One region of the Sporosarcina sp. resist genome, then DNA from elsewhere that is predicted to be linked to it. Evidence: riboswitches for the same ligand, from Rfam matches in the RefSeq annotation. Region 1 holds a riboswitch; each other region holds the start of a gene.
What was found. A riboswitch is a leader RNA that binds a small molecule or an ion and turns the genes downstream of it on or off. The one in region 1 is predicted to bind cyclic di-GMP.

Region 1 (5,074 bases):
GAAACGTATAAACGAGGGAACTGTTTTAATGACCGATGAAAGTAGTGGCACAACCGATGACGGCTCTTGTAATGAGAGAAGGAGGAACAGCCACAAGTCGAAAATTATGGAAGGAATATCTATTATTCAATCCTTGCATGGATTCTGGTGTGACTCAAAAGGTCACCTAAATTCTTATGAAGGAAGGTGATAGACCATGAATGAACAACCTAAGGACAGAATACTCAAGGACAATAAAAGCAGGCATGCAGAATATTATGGTATGCAAGCAGTGTTTGATGAATTGCACAAAAAGTCTAACGAAGGAAAAAAGTTCAAACAGCTCATGGGAATTATCGCATCAAAGGAGAACATCCTTCTTGCTTACAGAAATATTAAGCGCAACAAAGGAAGTTACACACCTTCGGTGGATAGAATAACTATTGAGAAGATTGAACGGATGCCACAAGATCAACTTCTAAAGAATATTGAAAATCGATTTAACAACTACCAACCAAACAAAGTTCGCAGGAAGGAAATACCTAAACCAAATGGAAAAACGAGACCTCTCGGAATACCATCGCTTTGGGATAGACTCATCCAACAATGTATATTGCAAGTCTTGGAACCAATCTGTGAGGCTAAATTTAACACTAGAAGCTACGGTTTTAGACCGAACAGAAGTGCAGAACACGCTATCGCAGATGCAAATTTCAAGATAAACCAAACAAACCTAACATATGTGGTTGATGTGGACATTAAAAGCTTCTTCGATGAGGTAAATCACGTGAAACTGATGCGTCAATTATGGACGTTTGGGATACAAGACAAACAGCTACTTGTAGTACTACGAAAGATATTAAAGGCACCAATACAATTGGAAGATGGGACAATCGTCAATCCCACAAAGGGAACCCCTCAAGGGGGGATACTCAGTCCCCTATTAGCTAACGTCAATCTCAATGAGTTTGACTGGTGGATAAGCGACCAATGGGAAACAGCGAAAACCCGATGCAGTTTCAAATATAAAAACAAAGAAGGTAGAACAGGTAGAGACAACAGAGCTTTGAAGAAAACTAAGTTGAAGCCAATGTACATTGTACGTTATGATTTCAAAATCTTCACAGGTTCACGAATTAACGCAGAGAAAATATTTAAAGCGGTGCAATTGTGGCTTGAAGAGCGTCTGAAGTTACCAATTTCAAAAGAGAAATCAAAGGTAACAAACCTAAAGAAGCAAAAGAGCGAATTCTTAGGATTTACGCTTAAAGCAACTAAAAAAGGCAAAACCAAAACAGGTAAAACAAAGTACGTGGCGGAAACACACATGTCCCCAAAAGCAATAAAAACAGCTAAAGCGAAATTAGCTAAGCAAATCAAGAAGATACAAAAACCCCTAAACAACTCAAGCCGTATTAAGGAAATAGCGAAGTACAACAGCATGATAATTGGTATACATAATTATTATGAAATTGCTACGCATGTGAATCTGGACTTGAGAAGAACAGGGTACGACATACAGAAACAAATGTACAATCGTCTTCCCAAAAGCAAGCCGAACGACAAGAACACAAATTGTTTTACTAGACATGGCGAATATATGGGCAAAGACAAAGGGATAGCGAAATATGTTAAGCGAAGGAACAAATATATTCGGTATCTCATGAAAAGGCCAATACTTCATCTCGCGGATGTCAAAAATAAAAATCCAATGATGAAACGTAATGCCATCAATAAGTACACTGAAGAAGGACGAAAGTTAATTCATAAGAATCTAACAAATGTATCCGAAACAGAACTTAAGTGGTTACGAGAACACCCTATATTAACAGGCAGGGCGACGGTAGAATACAACGACAATCGCATGTCACTTTATGTGGCTCAGAACGGAAAATGTTCGATTACTGGAGAACAGTTAGATCTATTAGATATGCATTGTCATCATAAAATACCGTGGCAAATAACACGTGACGATAGCTACGAAAACCTAACGTTAATCAAATCAGACGTTCACTATCTGATACATGCAACAAAAGCAACAACAATGAGTGCTCTTCTGATAAGGCTTAATCTGAATAAGAAAGCCATTCAAAAGTTGGACAAATTAAGAATGTTAGTGGGGAACAATTGTATCATTGAAAAAGAAATCAAACGAAATATTGTTGCCAACCAGGTTAGAAATGAACAACTAACGTTGTTCTAAATACTAAAATGAAAATCAGAGTGTCCAAAGGGAAATTCATGATTGAATAGTAAAGAAAACATAATTTTCGAGGGAGCGCCGTGTGAGGTGAAAGTCTCACGCACGGTGTGGGACGGGGGAAAGCCGAAAAGAGAATGGAACTCGAAAGAGTTTTACACTTAGTAGGTTACCTATCGTTATTACGGGTCTAAACATTTACTATGATTGAAAAACATAGTCTGACAAGCTCAGAGTTAAACACCGAAAAGTAAGATTATGTCGTATGAAATTCGGAATATCCTACAATGAGGATATATTTTAACAGGCTCATAGTAAGCATCTAATGTACTTTGCATATCGTAATATTCAGCGTGCCGTAATGCAGTACTCACTGATGGATTGTTCAACAACGTCGTAACTTTCTTGGTAGTGGCGTTTTTTTCTGAAGATATTGATCCATTCTTATAAATCTTTTATCACAGGTTAATAATTATAAATAGTCTAATAGTCTAATAGTCTAATAGTCTAATAGTCTTGAAGTTTGTAGAGTTACGTGAGATTATAAGTGAGGGTAATTTAAAAATAAAACTATAGAAGTTAAAGGCAAACTGTTCTGAAAGGGCAGGACGCAAAGCTTAGGGTCTAAAGTTTAGAGATTAATCAAAAGTCCTACAATCTAAACAATGATCGCCTGGTTACCAAATTTATGGATTAATATATATAATCCTTTGGCTATTCTATATTGAATAGAATAGTTTTTTTTATGTGTAAAACCACCTGGAATGAATTTGGCGAAAAGACTTAGTTAGAAAGGATTAAAATATTCTTGAAGTGAATAATTTAAAATCTTTGAAGTGGCAGGCGCCTTACGCTTGATTCACTACTAAGGGAAGGAAAATGTGGAAAATGAATAAGAGAAGGTTTTCGTTCAGAACAAAGTTATTAGTTTTCTCTTTATTGCTATCGGTAGTACCGATTGTATTTGTTGGCGTCTCAGTAAATAAAATAGTTAGCCAAAAAACCAAGGACGATTATATCAGTTTTAGTGAGAAAGAAATTAAACAGGTGGACAATGGAATTTCGTTATACTTTGAAACGATTAGGGAAAATGTCCAATTACTAGCAAATGACCCAGCCGTTTTAAACGCTGATTCAAGTATTACATCTTATAAAGATATAGCGGGAGAAGATTCCATTGATATGACACCTTCAAAAAATGAAGAAAAGGAAAAATCTATCTTCGATGTGTTTGCTCAATTTAGTAATAGTCATCCTAAGGCCCCTTATGTTTATATGGGTACATCGGATGGAGGTTATATTCAATATCCGGAGGGGCCCGTGAAAGCTGGTTTCGATGCTAGAGACCGTCCTTGGTATACCGCTGCTATTGAAGAACCAGGAGAAGTAAAATTAACAAGTGCCTATGAGGCAACTGGTATAGAGGGAATTATCGTCAGTAATGTAGTGTCGATTGAAAAAGATGGCAAACAAACAGGTGTGCTAGGCCTGGATGTAAGTTTGGAAGGCTTAACAGGTATTATCAAGGAAATTAGTATCGGCAAAAATGGGTATGTCATTCTTGTGCAAGAAGATGGAACAATCCTTGCGCACCCCAAAAATCCCGATTTGAACTTCCAACCAATTTCTAAACTAAACGTTCCGGAACTAACAGATTTAAGCAAAGACGGCCCATTTGAAACTGAGCTAAATGGAGAAGACTATGTATTGAACACAATCACTTCAGAAATTGATGGCTGGAAGTATATTGCTGTCATTAAGAAGGCCGAAATTTTAAGTACGGCGACTTACATACGAACTATGCTTTTCATTGTAGGTGGGATTTTTGCTATTCTAGCTGTAATCGCATCTATTGTTATGAGTTTACGTATAACGAAGAGCATTAAAAAAATTAGTGATTTGTCTTTAGCGATGTCAAAAGGTGATTTGACTCAACAAGTTGCAATAAAAGCGAATGATGAAATCGGGGATATGGGCGATAATTTCAATACCATGTCTAACAGTTTGAAAGAAACTATTCGTAAAATTTCACAGGAATCTCAACAATTATCTGCGACATCTGAGGAGCTGGCAGCGTCTTCGATTCAAAATCAAACAGCCTCCACCGAAATATCCGAGTCAATCCAATTGGTTGCCACTGGAGCAGATGAACAGGATGCTGCTATGAAAAATGCTGTAGGTATTATCAATGAAGTATTTAAACGTGTTGATGATGTGACAGTGAGTATGGGCAACGTAAAAGATTCCATTCATTATTCAACGGAAACTGCCAAACAAGGTAGTGAAGTCGTTGAACAAACGGTAAGTCAGATGAGTGAAATTGATAAAAATGTAAGCTCTTCCGCTGAGAAAATTAGCAAGTTAAATGAAAAATCGAATGAAATTAGACAAATTAGCTTGATGATACAGTCTATTTCAGAGCAAACGAATTTATTAGCTTTGAATGCTGCAATTGAAGCTGCAAGAGCTGGTGAACATGGAAAAGGATTCGCAGTAGTGGCAGATGAAGTTCGAAAACTTGCAGAGCAATCTAGCAACTCAGCATTGCAGATTGATTCCATCATTCACGATATTAATGAAGGAATTGAAGATTCAATGGAGCTTGTAAATCTAGGTGTAAGTTCGGCTAAAGAGGGAATGAAACTCGTGAATGAAAGCGGGAAAGCATTTGGAGAAATTATGGATTCCATTCTCACTGGTACAACAAAAATATCCGAGGCCAGCATAGCAATGGAAAACATGAAAAATCATATTGAAGAAGTTGTCGTTCACATAGAGGAAGTTTCAAAAACGAGTATTGAAGTAAATAATTATTCCCAAAACGTCGCGGCATCCTCCGAAGAAATGAGTGCCTCTATGGAAGAGGTTTCAGCGGTTTCTCAAGAGTTAGCTAGG
Region 2 (5,074 bases), 550 kb from region 1:
TTGAAGTGTAACTGTTCCGTCAGAAGAGTTTATGCGAATAGTTGATTCATCGATAGCAGCAATACTGGAATTGGGATGAAAATCAATTTTTCCTTTTTTAAGAAGGTTACGCATATCTAATAACAACGATGGTTTAATGCCTTCTAAGACAGTTTCTCCACGATGGATAAGTGTAACCTTGGCCCCATTACGATAAAGATCAATAGCAGCTTCAATTGCTGAATTTTTACCACCCACAACTGTAACATGTTGTCCATAATAGAGGTGACCTTCTTTATAGTAATGTGATACCTTCGCTAGATTATCTCCGTCTACACCTAGTTGTCTTGGCGTATCGAAAATTCCTGTTGCAATAACAATCATCTTCGCTTCGTAAGGAATGGTGTTGCCATTACGATCTTCTGCGTGGATAGTAAAGGATGCTGCATTCTTTGAAATAGAATTAACCTTTTGATAGCACTTAATATTAATTTCTTGTCTCTCAGTTACAAGACGATAATATTTTAATAGTTCAGTTCGATTTGGACGGACATCTTGAGATAGGAATGGAATGTTGCCGATTTCTAAGCGGTCAGAAGTACTATAGAAAGTCATGTGTAATGGACAGTTGACAATGGAATTGACAATCGCCTCTTTTTCAATAATCACATAAGAAAGTCCTTTTTCTTGTAGAGCAAGACCCGTTGATAAGCCACACGGACCACCGCCAATAATAACAACATCATACATACAATAAATATCCTCCTTAAAGTTTTACATAAACAATGGTTAAAAGCATTAATTTTTTAGGAATGTTGCATGCATGAATAATGCAACAATGCTGTATAAGCCTTGCCCGTTAGTATGCTCAGACGAGTGGGAAGAAATACTTAATTAATTGTATATAACTTGTTTTACGCACTGGAAAAGGAGTTCATATATTTTGCTAGCGAACTATCCTATAAGACCTTGCCTCATTCAGACATACCGAGCATGAAAAGTTTGCATGATTTAGGTGATACAGCAAGACTTCTATACGATTTTCATGCAATAACTGGACAATGGGAAGAAAGCAAAGCACAAAACGAGAAAAATCACCTTGATTTAGCAAAGGAATTAAAAAACAGTGGAAGCTATGATTATATAGTGAATCGGATGTTAGGAAATGGATTATTCTGAAATTTAATAGAAACTATTAAATAGATGGAGTATAATAACAAGTATTCGTGATTATAAGTCAAGATTAAAGTTGTATACTTCACTATTAAATTGAAAATTCTTAAGTTTTTTGGGCTATCTAAATTATGAAAAAAGGGGATAATTAATGATGAAACGATTAGAAAAGGGAGATACAATCGGTATTTTCACACCATCTTCACCCGCAACTGTTACTGCGTTGCAACGGTTTGAACGTGCAAAAGCATTTTTAGAATCAAAAGGGTTTGTTATTGTAGAAGGTAAATTGACAGGACAGTCTGATGTTTATCGTTCCGGTTCACCTAAAGCACGCGCAGATGAACTAAATGAGCTATTAAGAGATCCGAATATAAAGATGATTATGTCCACAATTGGTGGCACGAACTCAAATAGCATGCTGCCATATATTGATTATGAAGCATTTAAGCAAAATCCAAAGCTAGTCGTTGGGTATTCTGATGCAACGGCTGTTTTACTCGCCCTTTATGCAAAAACAGGTATCTCAACATATTATGGACCTGCTTTAATACCTTCGTTCGGTGAATTTGAACCACTAGTAAATGATACTTATCAATATTTCGAACAATATTTTATGAAAGAGACAGAGCTACCTTATGAAGTGCCAATGTCTCCATTTTGGTCTGATGAGCCTGTGAACTGGTTAGAAAAAACGACAGAGAAAACGCTTTTTAATAATAAGTGGGTGACTGGACATAGTGGTGTTGCAGAAGGACGATTAATAGGTGGCAATGTGAATTCGATGTATGGATTTATTGGCTCTTCTTATTTCCCTACAATTAAACAAGGCGATATTTTATTAATTGAGGATTGTATGAAAAATGCCTCAATTGTTGAGAAGAATTTTGCAATGCTAAAAGTGCAAGGGTTTTTTGATAAAGTTGCTGGTATTATTTTAGGTAAACATGAACAGTATGATGATTTAGGTACTGGCAAGCAGCCATTGGACCTACTGATAGAGCAATTAGATGGGATGGATATTCCCATTTTAGCTGAGTTCGATACGTGCCACACCCATCCAATGCATCCATTTGCTATTGGCAAACAAGTGAAGTTAGATACAGGTTCCAAAAAAGTATTTTGCACGGAAAAATGGTTGTGAAATTTTCAGTATCTAAAACTTTTGTTTAACAGAAATAGAAATAATTTTTGACGATAAGCAATAACAACAAATTGATTATTGAAATGTTGAATTATGTAATTTGTTGTTTATTGCACCAAATGGGCAGGTTAGTGGAAAAAAGTAAAAATGCTCAATAGTAAAAGGGCAAGATGAATCTGATGAAACAGGATAAACAAATAGATAGGTCGAGCAAGCTATTCGCATTTTTATATAGCGTTTTCATAGCAACACCTTTCTATAGCATATTAGGCATTGCTACTTACCTGGAAGAGGAAAAGTTGAAGTTACCAAAAATGAGAATACTTTTGATATTGAAATTTCCAGCAATGCTATCCTTGTAAAAGAATTGATGTAACAATTTAAAACAGCGGAAAATAAATATGGACGGGGGAGTAAAGACACTATTTCTCTTTTTTCACCAATGACTATATACTAGTTTGGTGTTTTAAAAGTAGGACATTAAGTGGCGTCATTATACTATCCTATGAATCTTTTGGTACTTATTATTGCCATCTATTAGACTATGTGGTATATTTTTTGATGGTTATAGGCAAACTTATTGAAAAATAGGGACGCAAAGCTACAGGTCTAAAGTAATTATTACTATGACGGCTGAGCTGCTCAAGAAATGCTAGATAATAGTCTAGTTTTTTTATTTGCCTATTTCATTGTGAAATGGGCTTTTTTTATGTGTAAAGAAAGATACAAAAATTGAAGAGGAGGAAATAATTATTATGAGTTTTTTTAAAAACATGTCATTAAAGTATAAACTTTTACTTACAGTTTCTATTATTGTTTTAGCACTTTTTTCTGTTCTAACGACACAAAGTATTTCTCAATTGAACGGCCAGTTAGAAAATGACCTAGAACAAGAGTTAAAAAGTGTTGGCTTATTGACAGCCATGAACCTAGATTCCAAAGATATAGATGGTCTATTGAAAGTTCAAGGGGAAGACGATCCTGAATTTTTGAAAATGCAAAGTACCTTGGATGGCATAAGGGAAGAACAGGGAATCATGTTTTGGAGTTATATATGGGAGATGGAGGATAATGGCGTCACTCCTATCGGCTATACTGAAAATTTGAATGAAGCGTATGAAGCGGGGGAATTGTTTACTGATCTTGCTCCTGTTCATGTAGATACTGCTAAGCTCGCAATTAAAAATGATCAATCAGAGGTAACAACTATTTTTGAGGACTCATTCGGATCATGGCGAACAGTTTTCAGCCCTCTTAAAGATGAAAGCGGAAATACAATTGCAGTGTTAGGAATTGATTACTCTGCGGATTATATTGATACCATCATAAAAAAAAGTGTTACAAAACAGATTATTATTGCAGTAATCGGAATTTTAATCTTATTAGTATTGCTGTATTTTACAATTGATCGGCTTTTATTACCACTTAAAAAAGTGGTCATTGTTGCAGACCAAGTGGCAAATGGAGAATTGAACGATGTTGATCTTCAGATTACAAATGATGAAGTTGGACAACTTTCACAATCGATAAAAACAATGGTTTCAAATTTGCAACATGTCATATTAAACATTAGAAATACATCTGATCACGTTGCATCATCAGCCAATCAGCTAACTATGAATGCGACAGAATCGTATATTAGTTCAACAAACGTTTCAAAAGAAATGAAGAATATCGCTCAAAATGCTGAAACTTCTTTGGTGATGACTGAAGAAACAGCTGCTGCGATGGAAGAAACAGCGGGGGGAATACAACAAATCGCTGATTCAGCCAATACGGCTTCTGAATCGTCTCTGACGGCCTCAATTGCTGCTGAACAAGGAAATAAGGTTGTCCAACAGGTGATTGATCAAATGCAATTAATTAATACATCTGTAGAACAAATAGAGGAAACTATTAATGGTTTACATGCTAATTCTAATAAGATTAGCGACATTGTGAACATTATTACTGCTATAGCAGAGCAAACAAATTTGTTAGCACTAAACGCTGCTATTGAAGCAGCCAGAGCTGGTGAGCATGGTAAAGGATTTGCTGTCGTTGCAGATGAAGTAAGGCGTTTAGCTGAACAATCATCTCAGTCGGCTAAAGAGATTTTCCAACTAATTCATATGATTCAAACGGATTCTAATGCCTCTGTAACCGTGATGGAAAAAGGAAAAGAAGACGTAAGAGTGGGAATGGATTATACGAATGAAGTAGGCGAGATATTTAAAAGGATTGTACAATCTGCAGATGAAGTCGCAGATCAAATCCGGGAAATTTCTGCTGCATCTCAAGAAATTTCTGCATCCTCTGAAGAAGTAGTCGCATCCGTTAATAATATTAAGAAAACATCTCAACAATCTACCGAGTTTTCATTGAATGTCTCACAAGCTACACAAGAACAATTGGTGTCGATGCAAGAAGTGAAAGAAGCATCTGCTTCATTAGGCCAAACTGCGGAGAAGCTGCAGTCCCTAATTACAAACTTTAAATTGGAGAGTGAAGATTAATGGATTTAAAGCTTACCGGTAAAAATGTTCTCATTACAGGCTCTAGTATGGGGATAGGCAAGGCAATTGCTTTAGCTTTTGCTGAACAGGGAGCAAATATTTTAATAAACTATATTGGCAGCGATCAAGAGGCGGAAACAGTTCGTCTACAAGCGAAGGACCATGGCGTGAATGCACTAAAATATTGTGCGGATGTATCTGACTCTAAACAAGTGCAGGATATGTTTCAGTATATGGACAACCAGCTAGGAGCAATAGATATTCTTGTCAACAATGCCGGGTT
Region 3 (5,074 bases), 1.8 Mb from region 1:
CAGTAATCCTGTGTGTGATCAAAATATTTTCTGCTTCCTGGAATGTGATGACGTCGCCTTTTTTAAAATTGGTTTTATCTTCAGCCGGTTTCACAGCAATGATCGAGCCTGTTAGGATTCCCGGCTCCATGGATCCCGACAGAACAGTTTTTAGTTGGTAACCGAAAAGTTGTGGCTCGCCGCCTGAGATTTTCGTGAAGACCACTACGGAAGCGACACTAATCAGCAGAACCATCAATATGCCTGAGACGATGCTACTTATCCTCTTCATTCGTTTCTTCTTTTTCATTAATTTCTTCTCTCTCATTTGTATCACCTTCTACTTTCTTTGTATTATTTTCTGGTTCTACGACAGCGTTCACTTCAGCTTCATTCTTTGTTTTAGAGCTGTCTTCTGGAGCCTTACTTTCTACAGAATCCTTTTCATCCGGTTTCTTTTCAGTAGATTCATCAACAGATCCATCCTTGATGTCCGGCTGTTTTTGACCATCATCTTCAGGCTTCTGCTGCTCGTTCTCTTTGTTAGCATCCGAATCTGCTTTATCATCTTCACCTTCTATGACCTTATCCTTTTCAATTTCTTCCTTAGATTCATCATCTATATTCTTGCAGTCGGCCTTTATTTTCTCGCTTGATACAGCATCCTGTTCGTTTTCTCCAACAGACTTACCATCTTCGCGCTTGCAATCGACATCGCTTGGTACAGCATCCTGCTCTTCTTTTTCCTTAGTCTTATCATCTTTGTCTAGGCAGTCGACTTCGGTTTCCTCACCCGATACCGTGTCCTTATCGTTTTCTTCCTTAGGCTTATTATCTATGTTCTCACGGTCGATCTTGATTTCCTCACCCGTTACAGCATCCTCTTCAATTTCCTCACCGCATTGATTCATAAGTACAACCGGGACTTCCCATCCGGCAGTGATCATCTGGGAGACTTCCGACTGGCTACTGAGATATGCGGATGTGTCAGACGAAATATAACTAATGCTAAAGATGACTAAATAACATATGAGTGCCAATTTTAAAGTCAGAAATGGACCTTGATGCTTTTTCCTACGTTTGCGCCTTCGGCTGGTTTTCAACCTGATCCCGCCTTTCGATTTTTTACCACTGGATTTTTCTTACGTATATTCCTCAAAACATAAAATAGTGTTATATGTTGAGAAATATATATAAGGAAGAGCATTGGTTGATTGATGAAATAAAAGGAAGGAGGAGAAGTGCTCTCCTCCCGGGATATATGTTATTTCTTTTCCCCTTTTGTCTGCTGTGCATCAAATGTCCATTTAAGCTCTAAAGAATCACCTTGGAATTCGTTTTGATCTTTGTCGTTCTCGACAAATTCGAATTGTACGGACAGCGTGTCAGAATTGCCGGCTTTTAAACCGCCTTTTTCTTCAAGGTATGGGACAAAGACTTTATTTGCAACGGCATCTGGTGTCATACCTTGTAACTCAGCAAGAGTTGTTTGGTAAACCACGTTGTCCAGTCCAGTCCACGGTCCCGTGATTGATTTATCGTGGTTCCACATGAAGTTAACTCGGATATGACTTCCAAAGTTTTCTACATTATCACCATTTTTGTCTGTTACTGTATACTCTGTCTTAAGTAATACCTTGGATATGTCGAGTGTGCCGTCATTTTTCAATGTAAAATCACGATTCATCCAGTCGCCAGGCTTAATGTTTTTTACATCGATAATTGTTTCAGGTTTTAGCGATAAATCCAGTGTACCGGCAGCGAATGTATTCGTGCTTGTTTCCACGTCGTTGAAATAAGCATATGTTCCCCCGCCGATCATACTTACAGCCAATGCTCCAGTTGCGATACCCATTGCAAGCTTTTGTTTAATACCCATTTTTAATTTCCTCCAATTAGTTTGTATTTTTTCGCTTTTATTGAATGCTTGTTCTTTTGTTCTTCCCTGCGACTTGGAAGAAATTATTTTCTTCTTCGATCTAAGGTATGAGTTCATTTTCACCTGATAAAGTAGCCTTGATTGCATGCACCATTTTCATAGTTTGGCAGCTGTTGTGATCGTTGACACCCCTTTAGTAGGTGTCATACTTTTTCATGGAAATCTCCTCCAATGCTTATTTCGGCTCGTTACCATTTTTGTAACTACTTTTAGTATAGGAGTATTCCAGTCGGGCATCCTCACTCTAAAGAGTAATTTTCTGATATCGATTGTCTACTTCGATTTTCTACTTTAGTGTAGGGTCGGTGCACTTTTGTACCAGTTCACTTCTACTTCTGTTAATGAATAGCTAACTCGGAAGTAATAGCTCTATCTTATAGAAGTAACCTTTAATATTGATTTACTGATAGGTAACAAGTAACTGAAAAGTCTTAATTCGCTAAAATACAAGTTAATAACAAAAAAAAAGAACCTCTTCAACCGCAGGAGATGACGTCATATTCAATGTAATTTGGTTATACTGAACTATATAAAAGAATATAATTTACGGAAACTGTGAAATACATCCTCTATATGGGCACCTTGGATGTATGGAGTTATTGGTGCAACCGACCTAATTACACTTGGACATTATGTTCAAGTTGATTGGGTTTTTATTATGAAATGAGAGGGTGTGACAAAAATCAGAAAGATTCTAGCTGATATATTAGGAGGATACACTCAGAAAGCTTCTGCTTTGGATTTGGTACAAGCATGCGCTACTAATAAACCAATCGAAACGAATGATACCTATCTAGATACATTGAAGCACGGTATATCGCTGTACCACCTAATGGATAATTCAAGCCCTCAAATTATAATGAATGAAATAATGGCAGCTATCATCAAGCTTACACATAGTGGAGAAGCATTCTTTTGGTTGACCGACGTAAATCATCAAAATAGCTACCTAACATCTTCTACGAGTAATCCCCACATTGAAACTAGCCTAAGAAAACAATGGAATACTATACGCCTGGAGAAAGAACTGTTTGTCAGTAAGATTAACGAGGATTGGTACGGTATGAAAGTAATTAGAACCTCCACTACTACCGGTGTGATTGGAGTTAAGATTTCCGGTTCAAGTGAGTCTAGAGAAACATTGCTCTTTAATCGCCCATTTGAGTTTTTAGCCGAACTTAGTGAAATAATGCTCGAAAGAATTCATACAGATTCAATGAAGGAGCAAATGATTGTAATTAAGGAGCAGAATCGTATCTCCAATGAAATTCACGACAGTGTTTCACAAAGATTGGTCGGTATTGTATATTCTCTGCACAGTTTACAAACAAAAAGTAAAGGCATGACAAGTACTGAGTTGAATGATGAATATCAATTTCTCTCACAATCTGCCAACACTACATTAAAGGAACTACGGTCGACGATATACGGTCTCAACTCGACGAAGAATGGCGAAAAATCTTTTCAAGTTTGGCTGCAAAACTATTTTGACGAGTATTCACGGTTAAGTGATATACGAATTGATTATCAGATAACGGGTGATGAAGCTTTACTATCAAGCGAACTAAAACAAGCACTCTATAGAATTATTTGTGAAGCTTGCGGAAATGCCGTTCGCCATGGCCAGTGCACGGCTATTGAACTCAGATTATCTATACTGGACGAGAAAACTGTATTGGAAATTCATGATAATGGAATCGGAATTAATTCGCACATATCCGAAGGCCAGCATGAAAAAGGTATCGGTCTCTTCAATATGAGACGTCTTGTAAGTACTTTTGCAGGAACGTTTTTGATAAGTGGATTACACGGGATAGGGACAGAAATACAAATCGAAATTCCAACCGCAAAAATACTTGAGAAGGTCCAGGTGATTGGCTAATGCAAATTGTTATTGTCGACGATCATCCATTAGTAAGAAAAGGATTAACATCTATCCTTACTATAGATGGAGCAATTGAAATCCTAGGTGAAGCAGCAAATAGAAATGACGCGCTAACTCTATTCCATGACACTACACCTGATTTGGCGATAGTGGATCTTCGCTTGGGAAATGAATCTGGTTTGGAATTAATTTCGGAAGCGAAACAACAAGGAATAACCTGTAAATTCGTCGTGCTAACTTCATCGACGGAAGAGCACGACTTTAAACAGGCAAAAGAAATAGGTGTCGATGGCTATATATTAAAAGAGGCATTACCTGAAGAACTGATCCATGCCCTCGGAGTTATCGGCAGAGGTAGAAAGTATTATGATCCAGGGGTGTTTGATTTGGTGATAAAATCGAAGGAAAGCCCTTTTGAAAATGATAGGCATATCGAACAGCTAACACCGAAGGAAAAGGAGATATTACTCGAACTCGGGATGGGCCATTCAAATAAACAAATTTCACAGGCTTTATATATTACAGAGTTTACTGTAAAAAAACATGTCAGTCAGGTATTAGCAAAGTTAGATCTTGCCGATCGAACAAACGCGGCATTGTATGCCAATGCTAAGGGCTTGGTGGCGTATAGTGTGAATTGAATGTTTGTTTAGTGCTAAAAACTCCCACAATTAGTAACCTCGTGGGAGTTTTTCTATTGAATAGAGTGGTGGAAAGATACGATCAGTTGAAATACTATATGCTCGGTTGGACGACAGTTTATGATCGGGTCGCGGGATATATGATCGGCAGGCCGGCAGTTATGATTGGATGGCCGGATATATGATCGGCTGCGTGGCGGTTATGATTGGGTGACGGGTTATATGATCGGCAACCCCGCGATTATGATTGGGTCGCGGGATATATGATCGGCAACCCGGCGGTTATGACTGGGTGGCGGGATATATGATTGGTCGGCCGACGGATTCGAATGGTCATTCGCACTTCGGGTATTCTGAATGTTGTCATGCGGAATAATTCTCCTATATAAAGCTCTTTGTCCTACTAAAATTCAACAAAAAAACAAAACCAGTCCCTTTAAAGCGAACTGGTTTTGCATAGGGCTATCTTATTGTTAAATCTCACTTTGCGTTTTGCGAGATTTTTTTCGTCTAAAGAACATCCAAGCTCCAAGTAGAATTATTCCAAAACCGGTCGCCATTGAACCGATTGGGAATGCTTCACCCGTTTGAGGTAATTTTTTACTTGGAGTCACTAAATCGGGATTACTT

Region 2: linked by a shared signal. The riboswitch ahead of H7992_RS07795 (methyl-accepting chemotaxis protein) and the one ahead of H7992_RS04930 (methyl-accepting chemotaxis protein) in region 1 are both predicted to bind cyclic di-GMP.
Region 3: linked by a shared signal. The riboswitch ahead of H7992_RS20515 (sensor histidine kinase) and the one ahead of H7992_RS04930 (methyl-accepting chemotaxis protein) in region 1 are both predicted to bind cyclic di-GMP.

What each region holds. Positions count from the first base shown of each region.
Region 1 covers NZ_CP060287.1:991,070-996,143, forward strand. Annotated here, with positions in the region: gene ltrA (group II intron reverse transcriptase/maturase) at 197-2,182, shown strand; cyclic di-GMP riboswitch class I at 2,754-2,864, shown strand; gene H7992_RS04930 (methyl-accepting chemotaxis protein) at 3,068-5,074, shown strand, end outside.
Region 2 covers NZ_CP060287.1:1,541,514-1,546,587, forward strand. Annotated here, with positions in the region: gene H7992_RS07785 (YpdA family putative bacillithiol disulfide reductase) at 1-729, opposite strand, end outside; gene H7992_RS07790 (S66 family peptidase) at 1,307-2,296, shown strand; cyclic di-GMP riboswitch class I at 2,857-2,942, shown strand; gene H7992_RS07795 (methyl-accepting chemotaxis protein) at 3,052-4,791, shown strand; gene H7992_RS07800 (SDR family NAD(P)-dependent oxidoreductase) at 4,791-5,074, shown strand, end outside.
Region 3 covers NZ_CP060287.1:4,259,185-4,264,258, forward strand. Annotated here, with positions in the region: gene sipW (signal peptidase I SipW) at 1-307, opposite strand, end outside; gene H7992_RS20505 (midas domain-containing protein) at 255-926, opposite strand; partial or broken gene H7992_RS25170 (hypothetical protein) at 954-1,082, opposite strand; gene H7992_RS20510 (CalY family protein) at 1,244-1,858, opposite strand; cyclic di-GMP riboswitch class II at 2,458-2,539, shown strand; gene H7992_RS20515 (sensor histidine kinase) at 2,592-3,800, shown strand; gene H7992_RS20520 (response regulator) at 3,800-4,444, shown strand; gene H7992_RS24895 (hypothetical protein) at 4,501-4,629, shown strand; gene H7992_RS20525 (SpaA isopeptide-forming pilin-related protein) at 4,918-5,074, opposite strand, start outside.